One region of the [Micrococcus luteus] ATCC 49442 genome, then DNA from elsewhere that is predicted to be linked to it. Evidence: riboswitches for the same ligand, from Rfam matches in the RefSeq annotation. Region 1 holds a riboswitch; each other region holds the start of a gene.
The links. Region 1 has a riboswitch for cyclic di-AMP ahead of GUV69_RS10560 (C40 family peptidase). Riboswitches for the same ligand answer to the same signal wherever they lie in the genome.

Region 1 (3,248 bases):
GGAATTGTTACCTCCCCGCTTCGTCGCATATAGTTTAAGCCAAGCTTCGATATAAAAGCGTTACCTGATCCGGAGCCGAGCTCTGCCAGCGGATCAGGTGCAAAGTCACCAACTGGCAGAGGCGGAGGAACCACAACCGGCAGTCAAAAAGCTGCCTTGGGGTGAAGTCCGTCAGCAGCAAGCCTTTCCAGCGAAAGAATCTCCCGGGATACCCCTGCGCCAAATGCTTGCCACGGCGGACCGGGTCTTTGAACTCTCTGACCCGAATCCGACAGCTAACTTCGCAGGCTATCCAGAGAGGAACATTCTTGACCACGCAATACTCCAGGGGCCGCCGCCGGGCGGCAGGCCCCGCTTCGGCGCCGCGGGCTGCCGAGGAATTTTCCGCGGAGAGGCCACGCGACGTACAGCGCGCAGCGCGGCGTCAGCGGCGTGGCGCGTTCAGGCAGATGACCGATTTTGCGGCCGCCAGCGGTATTGGCCAGAAAGCCGGAATTGCCCTCGCGGCCACTGGCCTGGCCCTCACTGTGACGGTTCCGGTCACGGGTCCGGTGATGGCCGACCAGCAGCCCGGCCAGTCCGTCGCCGCGGTTTCCGCAACCCCGCAGCCCGAGATTTCCGCTGAAGCAGCGGCTCAGATCGACTTCAGCCGCTCCTCAGTTGTGACGGAGGGTGACCCCGACGGCAAGCTCAAGCAGTTGCTGAGTGCGCAGTCTGCCGGCTCCATTACGCCTGCGGCCTCCGCGGGCAGCCTGGGCGCACCGCTCGCAGAACTTTCCACGGCGTCACCGTTCGGATTCCGGATCAGCCCCATCACGGGCGGGTCCGGGGACTTCCACCGCGGCCAGGACTTCATGGCCCAGTGCGGTACGTCGGTGCTGGCTGCTGCCAGTGGCACCGTGACGTTCGTCGGCTGGCACCAGTACGGCGGCGGCAACCGGGTAGTGGTGGACCATGGCAACGGCCTGGAGACCACGTACAACCACCTGTCGTCCGCAACGGTCAGCACAGGCCAGACAGTGACCCGCGGCGATGTCGTGGCCCTCAGCGGCACCACGGGGGCCTCCACGGGCTGCCACCTCCACTTTGAAGTCCAGGTCAACGGCGAAGTTGTTGACCCCACAGGCTGGCTCTAAGCGCAAAATGAGCGCTAGCTCTCAATTCACCGAGACCTGCCGTGACCTGAATGTGACATTGGCTCTGAACTGCTGTAACGTCTAAAGCGCGTCAACTTTTCCGAAGTTGACGTTCTTGAGTGGATTGCCTAGCTCTGCCACCGCTCAAGGTCCGTTCGCATGAATTCGTCTGGCAGGGGCGGGGGAACCAATTTTGGTCTTCGATCCTGAAGGCCTTGGGGTTAAGTCGCAAAGCTTCCCAGGAAGCGGCGCGGCCGGGTGACTCCCATCCGAATCCGACAGCTCACCTCGCAGGCATTGGGAGAGGCTACCTTCGTGTCTTCACGCCATAATTCTGCGCGCCACCGCGCGCAAACGGTTCGCACCAACCCCTTGGGCTCCGTGTCCAAGGCTGTTAGTGCAAACGCCGGGACCGTAGGTCGCCAGGCTGCTGTCATCGCAGCTGCGTCAGGTCTGATCCTGACCATGGGGCTTCCGGCCAACGCCGCGGACACCACTGCAGGTGTGTCCGCCTCCACCGAGTCCGGTTCAACGCAGACTGCGCTTGCCGTCACTGCCGCGCCCACGGCCACGGTTTCCTTCGAGCGCATTGTGGTCGAGACCACGCCGGCGCCGAAGATCGAACCGGTCCGTGCACAGTCCACGGCTTCCGAAACAGCAGCCGAAGCGGCAGCTGAAACGGAAACCGCCGCTGCCGGTGCAGCCGAGACCAAGCTTGCGGACACTGTTTCTGCAGCCGCAGGTTCGGGCCTGGCAGCAATTGCGTACACCGGTATCGGCAGCCCTTACGTCTGGGGGGGCACCTCTCCCAATGGCTGGGACTGCTCCGGCTTCACCCAGTGGGTTTACGCCCAGGCCGGCATCAGCATTCCCCGCGTCAATGCCTGGACCGCGATGCGGCCCACCGCAACCCCGGCCCCGGGTGACCTGGTGATGCAGAACGGTGGAGCGCACGTTGGTATCTACGTCGGCAACGGCATGATGATCAGCGCGCTGAACCCGTCGCAGGGCACGTTGCTGCACGCGGTTGCGGCAACAGGATCGTCCTCCTTCTACACCATGGGCTAAATCCGGTTATCCGGATCAACTCCCCGTTTCTTCGCTAGAAACCCTTAAAAAATCCCCGTTCGGGGCGTGCCGGCGTGCCCCCAAGATGCCGGCGCGTCCACAGCCCTCGGGCTGCCCAAAAGGCCCTGAGGAACACGAAAGAGAGAAATTTTAATGACTACTCGTGCAACTGTTGCACGGCACCGCGCCGAGGTCACCAAGACCAACTCGCTTGCTGTCATTGCCAAGGCTGTCGGCGACAACGCCGGTGGCATGGGCCGCCAGGCCGCGGTTATCGCTGCTGCCTCCGGCCTGGTCCTGACCAGCGGGATTGCGGCCAACGCCGCAGACACCAACATTCAGCGGGAAGCCGCTTCGGCCTCCAACCTTGAGGTTGAGGTTTCAGCGCCGGCCATCATTTCGGCTGCCTCCACCATCGCCATCTCCTACGAGAAGCCTGCTGTGACCACCACGCCGGCTCCCGTTGAAGAGCCGGAGCCCGTTGTTGAGGCAGTTGAGGCACCTGCCGCACCTGCCGCCCAGCCCGCTGCCGCAATCAAGGTTGCGTCGTCCACCCCGGCTGCCCCGGCCGCGCCCGCCGCTCCCGCTGCCGCCAGCGGCAAGGGCCAGGCCATCCTGTCCGCTGCTTACGCACAGCTCGGCGTAAACCAGGACTGCACCATGCTGGTCACCAACTCTCTCGCCGCCGTCGGAATCAACTTCCACGACTGGCCCGCAGGATACCTCGGCCTCGGCCGCACCGTCAGTGCAGCCGAAGCCCAGCCGGGCGACCTCATCTATTACGCAGACGGTGGAGCAGGCATGGCCCACGTCGCGGTCTACGCCGGCAACGGCCAGGCTGTTCACGGCGGCTACAACGGCAACCAGACCGTTGTGTTCAGCGCCAACGTTGGTTCGGGCCCGGTCTTCATCCGCGTGTCCTAGCAGCTGATTGAACTTCCAAGGGACCTCCGCCTGATGGCGGGGGTCCTTTGTTGTCTGCCGGGCCTTCCGGCACGGATTGGACGCCGGGCAGATTTGACACGTCGCCCCGGACTGAGGTGG
Region 2 (3,248 bases), 1.8 Mb from region 1:
AGCGGTTACCTCGCGCGGCCGGACTCCGGCGGAGCAGGTCCGGCCGTGCTGGTCTGCCACGAGAACCGCGGGCTGACACCGCACATCCAGGACGTGGCGCGCCGGTTCGCGAAGGCAGGGTATACCGCGCTGGCCCTGGACCTCCTGAGCAGGGAAGGGGGAACTGCCAGCCTCGATTCGGACGCCGTTTCGGGGGCGCTGACCAAGGCAGGGGCGGCCCGTCATGTAGGCGACTTCGCGGCAGCCTTTGATTACCTCCAGGCCCAGGACTTCGTGGAGTCCGGACGCATTGCCATGAACGGATACTGTTTCGGCGGCGGCATTACCTGGCAGGCGGCTACCGAGCTGCCAGGCCTGAAAGCCACCGCAGCGTTTTATGGTCCGGCTCCGGACCTGAACAAGGTGCCGGCCATCAAAGCTGCCGCATTCGGGGTGTACGCCGAACTGGACCAGCGGATCACCGGCGCGATGCCGGCCCTCCGCGATGCCTTGGCCGCCACCACTGTGACGCATCAGCTCATCGTCTACCCGGGCGTGGACCACGCTTTCCACAATGACACCGGGGAACGCTATAACGAGGCCCAGGCGACCGCTGCGTGGAATGACACGCTGTCCTGGTTTGGGCAGCACGTCTGAGGATGCAGCAGCGGCCGACGGCGGCGGGCGGCTGTGTGCCGACCGCCGCCGTCCAACGGCCTGGGGTCACGCTACGCGGACGAAGGAAGCGCCCTGGAGCCAGCTGATGGAGTGGACCTCGGTCTTAAAACCGTCCACGCCGCCGCTGACAACCTGGCCGTTGCCGGCGAAGACGCCAACGTGACCGGCAGTGATGACAAGGTCACCCGGGGCAGGCGAGCCAACAACGCTGCCGTACTGGTAGAACTGGCCCGGGGCCAGGTCTCCAACGCTCTTACCGACCGAGCGAAGGGCCTTCTCCACCATGGCGGTGCAGTCCTGCTGTACTCCGAGCTGGCCGTAGGCCGCGGCCAGGATTGCCGAGCCGGCAGCGCCGGTCGGGGCCTGGACAGGGGCGGGAGCCTGAACCGGTGCGGAGGTTGACGCCAGCTGGATGCCGGTGTTGGCGGGAGCAGCCGGGGCGGCTGCCGGGGCTGCGGGTGCTGCCGGTGCCGGGGCGGCTGCCGGTGCCGGTGCGGCTGCCGGGGCTGCCTGACCGGCGGCGGGGATCTGGATCTGGTCGCCCGGGTAAATGATCGAGGACAGCGCCAGGCCATTGGCGGCCAGGACATCGTTGAGGGCTACGCCGTTGGCGGCAGAGATCTCGCCCAGCGTGTCGCCGGAGACGACGGTGTGGACATTGGCCGTTGCGGGGGCCGGGGCCGGAGCGACGGCTGCTACCGGTGCGCTGGACTGTGCCTGAACGTTACCCGTGCCGGAGTTGTCCGGTCCGCTGACCCCGGCGTGTGCCGGAGCGCTGAAACCGAAAAACAGGCCTGAAGCGGCGGCGACAACAAGGGCCGGCCGTCCGATCGTCAGGGCAAGGGACGTAGTAGGGGTGGTGGCGGCACGATGGCGTGCGGCAGTGTACTTCTTGGACATGGTTGATTGCCTCTCCCATGCCTGCGGGGTGAGCTGTCGGGTTCGGGTCGGAGACACCCGGCCGTGCGCCACCGTGCAGGACGGGACGCAAACGACTTAACCCCAAGGCCTCAGCTGAAGCCGTGAAAATGTGGTTCCCCCGTCCCTGCCAGTTCAATTGCGCTGGGATCCCGGGTCAGCGGCAGGGCTCGGCATACTGACGGGAATGTCCTGGCTTTGAACCAGGGCACCGAACGACCATAGCCGCTGGTTTTCCCAAATGTCACATTCCGATAACGGAATGTAGGGCCAAAACACGCTTGAAGGTGCCAGCAATTTTTCCTGGTTGTGGTAATAGCATCGCAGGTCAGGCCCCGAAACCGATATATGCCCGGTAAGCTCACCAACTATGTGTCCGATCCCACAAAACAGGCGGCCGTCCGCAGTGGCCGCAGTCCTCGTACTGGCCGTCGCCGGTTCGTTATGCGGCACGCATGCATACGCGGCAGCCGACACCCCGCCCGATGGATACCCCTCATGGCAGGACGTGGAGAAAGCCAGGCAAACCGAGGCCGGCACCGCAGCGGAAGTCGCCAGGATTGGCGACCTGCTGGGCGGATTGCAGACCCGGTCCGAAGCCCTCGGAAATGCCGCCGTCACCGCCGCCGCCGAGTATGCGGTGACCGGGGCTGAGCTTCAGGCGGTCAGTTCGAGGGTGGATGCCCTGGCCGCGCAGGTGGCCCGTGCGCAGGAGGATGCAACCCGTCATAAGAAGGAAATTGGTGCGCTCGCAGCACAGTCGTACAAGACCGGCGGGACAAACATCGGGTTCTTCGTGGCGCTCGACGCCGTGCAGACCAACAGCATGCACGGGCTGAACATCGTCCGGATCGTCAGCGACAGGACGGCGTCCCTGGTCCACAAATCAGCAGAGGCTGAGAAGGCGGCGGAGGCGCTCGCCGGCCAGGAGCGCGCGGCCAAAGCCGAACGCGAACGGCTGGCCGGGGAAGCGCAAACGAAGCTGGCCGCAGCCCGGTCGGCCCAGCAGGCGATGTCGCAGCAGGTCGCGGAGCAACAGGAACGCAGCACCGAACTCACCGCCCAGCTCGCCTCGCTCAAGGGAACAACGGCTGCAGTGGAGGGTGAGTTCCGTCAGGGTCAGGCCGCGCTGGCAGCCTTCGAAGTGTCGCAGGCGGCAAAGCGTGCGGCGGCGGAAGAGCAGGCACGCCGCCAGGCAGCGACCGCAGCGGCCCAGACCCCGGCGAAGCCAGCCCCGGCCGCCCCTGCCCCGCAGAATCCTGCTCCCGGAGTGCCTGCCCCGGCACCTCCTGCTGAAAGTCCGACGCCGAAGCCGCCGCCCGTCGTCGTCCCCTCTGTTCCGGGCGGCGGGGTCAACGACCCCGCAGGCGCCAGGAGCTACGCTGCCGGGAGGCTGTCCGCCTACGGGTGGGGCCAGGACCAGTTCCAGTGCCTGGCGCAGCTCTGGACGAAGGAATCCAACTGGCTGACCACGGCCACCAACCCGGACTCAGGTGCGTACGGCATCGCCCAGGCGCTGCCGGCCAGTAAGTATGCGAGCGCGGGAAGCGACTGGCTCACCAGCTACCGGACCCAGGTGGACTGGGGACTCGCCTATATCCTTGACCGCTACAATTCACCTTGCGCCGCGTGGAACCACTCGATAATCAGGAACTGGTACTGACCGCCTCCCG
Region 3 (3,248 bases), 140 kb from region 1:
TTCGACGAACGGCCCATGGACGGCATCCGCTTTGTCCAGCTCACGCCACGCGGCTCCGGCTGCTCCATCTGTATTGGCGAGGGCCTCAATGATGCCCCGCCGGGCACAGCCCCGAGCCTGCAGCTGGTGGTCAGTGACATCCACGCCGCCCATGACTACCTCAAGAACAACGGGGTGGAGGTGAGCGACGTGGACGTCCAGGCCTGGGGTCACTTTGTGTACTTCGCGGACCCGGACGGCAACAAGTGGGCCGTGCAGTACATCCCGGGACGGGAAGCCTAGGACACCCGGGACAGGAAGCCTGGAACATTTGGGGCAAGATGGAGCGATGAGCATTCCAGCCCCCGCTTCCACCGTCATGCTTTCCTGCCGTGCAGTCCTCTTCGACATGGACGGCACCCTGGTGGACTCCACCGCGGTCGTCGAGCAGGTGTGGGGTGAGTTCGCCGCACGCTACAGCCTGGACATCGCAGAGATCATCCGGACTTCACATGGTGTGCAGGCCATCGACACTGTGCGGCGGTTCGCGCCGGAGGGTGCAGACGTGGCCGCCCTCACGGAAGAACTCGGCGCAATGGAACGCGTGCGGACCGAGGGGATTGTCGCGCTGCCGGGCGTCGCCCGCCTGCTCCGGAGCCTTCCGGCTGACGCGATCGCGCTGGTCACTTCGGCGGACCGGCTTCTGGCGGATATCCGCATGGAAGCAGCCGGGCTGGCCATGCCGGCAACAGCCCTCACGGCGGACCTGGTGACGCGGGGCAAGCCGCATCCTGAAGGCTACCTGCGGGCCGCTTCACTCCTGGGCGTGGAGCCGGAGGACGCCGTGGTGTTTGAGGATGCGCCGGCAGGGATTGCCGCCGGTGTGGCCGCAGGCATGCGGACCGTGGCCGTGGGTCCCAATACCGGCCCGCTGCCTGAAGGGGTGCTGCATATCCAGGACTACAGTTCAGTCACTGCAGCAGTGGATGCGGACGCCACGGGCCGCAGGATCATTTCATTCCGGCTCTAGGGCCGGCATCCACTTCCATTTGTGCGCAGGAACGGCGCTGCCCCGTCACCGGACACGCAGGGTCCGGCAATGCCGGATGCCGTGGGCTCCCGCTCACGACAGCAGGCCCTGAACCGGGGGATTCAGGGCCTGCTGCGCATCACGGATGCTGAAAAATCGGGCTTAGTACCAGTTGTTCGACAGGTGGAAGTTCAGCGCACCGCACGGTGACTGGTAGCGCTCCTGGATGTAGTTCAGTCCCCAGTTGATCTGGGTGCGGTAGTTGGTGAGCCAGTCCGCACCTGCGCTCGCCATTTTCTCGGCGGGGAGCGACTGGACGATGCCGTAGGCACCGCTGCTGGGGTTGGTGGCCGTGGTGGTCCAGTCAGATTCCTTGGTCCACAGGGTCTGCAGGCACTGCATCTGGTCCGGCGCCCAGCCGTAGCTGGCCAGCTGGCCAGCCGCATATGCCTGGGCTCCGGCGGGGTCGTCCACGGCTACAGCCGGGGCAGGCTCAGGGGCGGGTGCGGGCTCCGGGGCCGGGGCAGGGGCGGGCTCGGGGGCCGGGGCCGGTTCAGCGGCCTGCGGGGCAACGCTGATTTCGGGCTCCGGGGACGGGGCGGCCTTGGCCTGAACCTCTGCTTTTTCCATGCTCAGCTTGGACTCGAGGTCGGCCGTGGACAACTGCTGGGTGTCGCTGGCAGCTGCCAGCTGGCTGGCTTCGTTTGCCTGGCCTGCTGCGCCCACACCGATGAGGAGAGCGCATGCCGCGGTGAAGACGGCTGCCCGCTGGGCCAGGGAGGGAATCTTGCGGTGATTTTTGGTGGACCCGTTCTCCGGGCGCGTTTGTACCTTGGATTCAGACATGATGGATCGCCTCTCACACCTGCGGAGTTAGCTGTCGGGTTCGGATGAGGGCATCCGGCCACACGGAAACATCACGTGCTGGCTTCACCCCAAGGGCATTTACGCCCGGGACTCTGGGTCCCCCGCCTCTGCCTCTGAATACGGGATCCGGGAAGCGGCAGAGCTTGGCGACATCCGGATATGCGGCCCGAACGGGAACCGCACCCCATTGACGCTACAGGAGCGCGGAGCTTAAGTCACATTTTGGTAACGGAGATCACGACGTCGGCGCGTTGCCTTGCGGCGCCGTAACTCCCATGGGAAGGCGCAAAACAAACGCCGTGCGTCCAGGGCGCGATGCTACGTCAACCGTGCCGCCGTGCGCCTCGGCGATTGACTGGACGATGGATAGGCCGAGGCCGCTGGTGCCTTCGGCGGCCCCAACGCCGGACGCGGGCGCAGTGCCTTTGCGGGCCGCGTCTGCGCGGGCAAACCTGGCAAAAACGTGGTCCACGAATTCCGGTGGGATGCCGCCGCCGTCGTCCGTCACGGTAATGACTGCACTGCCGGCGGACTTTTCCACACTGGTGACCACGGTGGTGCCCGGGGCCGTGTGTTTGCGCGCGTTGGAGAGCAGATTTACCAGTACCTGACGAAGCTGCGCCGCGTCGCCATTGACCGACAGCGGCTCATCAGGGAGTTCCAGGCGCCAGTTGTGGCCGGGTGCGATAACTTTTTCATCGCTGACTGCCTCGATCACGAGCTGGGTCAGGTCAACCTCGCTGAGTTTCAGGGGCTGCCCTTCGTCAAGCCGGGCGAGCAGGAGCAGGTCCTCCACCAAGGTGGTCATGCGTTCGGACTGGCTCTGCACGCGTGCGAGGGACTTCCGGCCGTCCGGCGTGAAGTCTTCGGTCATCCGCATCAGCTCCGTGTACCCGCGGATAGCGGTCAACGGGGTGCGCAGTTCATGCGAGGCATCGGCAACGAACTGCCGCACTTTCGTCTCGCTCCGCTGCCGCGCCTCAAGGGCGCTGGCGACGTTGTCCAGCATCAGGTTCAGGGCGTGGCCCACGCTGCCCACTTCGGTTCCGGGATTGGCGTTCGACGGCGGGACGCGCACCGCGAGGGCCACCTCGCCGGCGTCCAGCGGGAGCCGCGCAACCTTGGTTGCCACCTCGGACAGCTGCTCCAGCGGCTGCATGGTCCGGCGGATCAGCACCGTTCCGGCGAGCCCGATCAGCACCAGCCCGCCCAGCGAGACAAAGACGAAGGTCCACACCAGTGAAGCGAGGGTGCTTTCCTTGCCGGCCAGGGGAAGCCCCGTGACCAAAACGTCGCCGAAGCCGGTTTCCACGGCCACAATCCGATAATCCCCGTTGGAGAGTGGGCGATCCACGGGATTGCCGTTCCGCGT

Region 2: another riboswitch for cyclic di-AMP. It lies ahead of GUV69_RS02650 (C40 family peptidase); the one in region 1 lies ahead of GUV69_RS10560 (C40 family peptidase).
Region 3: another riboswitch for cyclic di-AMP. It lies ahead of GUV69_RS11145 (aggregation-promoting factor C-terminal-like domain-containing protein); the one in region 1 lies ahead of GUV69_RS10560 (C40 family peptidase).

The regions. Positions count from the first base shown of each region.
Region 1 is NZ_JAAAXP010000001.1:2,343,721-2,346,968, reverse strand. It holds cyclic di-AMP (ydaO/yuaA leader) riboswitch at 94-305, shown strand; gene GUV69_RS10565 (M23 family metallopeptidase) at 309-1,136, shown strand; cyclic di-AMP (ydaO/yuaA leader) riboswitch at 1,283-1,447, shown strand; gene GUV69_RS10560 (C40 family peptidase) at 1,518-2,204, shown strand; gene GUV69_RS10555 (NlpC/P60 family protein) at 2,358-3,128, shown strand.
Region 2 is NZ_JAAAXP010000001.1:568,900-572,147, forward strand. It holds gene GUV69_RS02645 (dienelactone hydrolase family protein) at 1-636, shown strand, start outside; gene GUV69_RS02650 (C40 family peptidase) at 703-1,557, opposite strand; cyclic di-AMP (ydaO/yuaA leader) riboswitch at 1,561-1,731, opposite strand; gene GUV69_RS02655 (coiled-coil domain-containing protein) at 1,982-3,238, shown strand.
Region 3 is NZ_JAAAXP010000001.1:2,481,745-2,484,992, reverse strand. It holds gene GUV69_RS11155 (VOC family protein) at 1-282, shown strand, start outside; gene GUV69_RS11150 (HAD-IA family hydrolase) at 329-1,009, shown strand; gene GUV69_RS11145 (aggregation-promoting factor C-terminal-like domain-containing protein) at 1,172-1,855, opposite strand; cyclic di-AMP (ydaO/yuaA leader) riboswitch at 1,861-2,009, opposite strand; gene GUV69_RS11140 (sensor histidine kinase) at 2,112-3,248, opposite strand, start outside.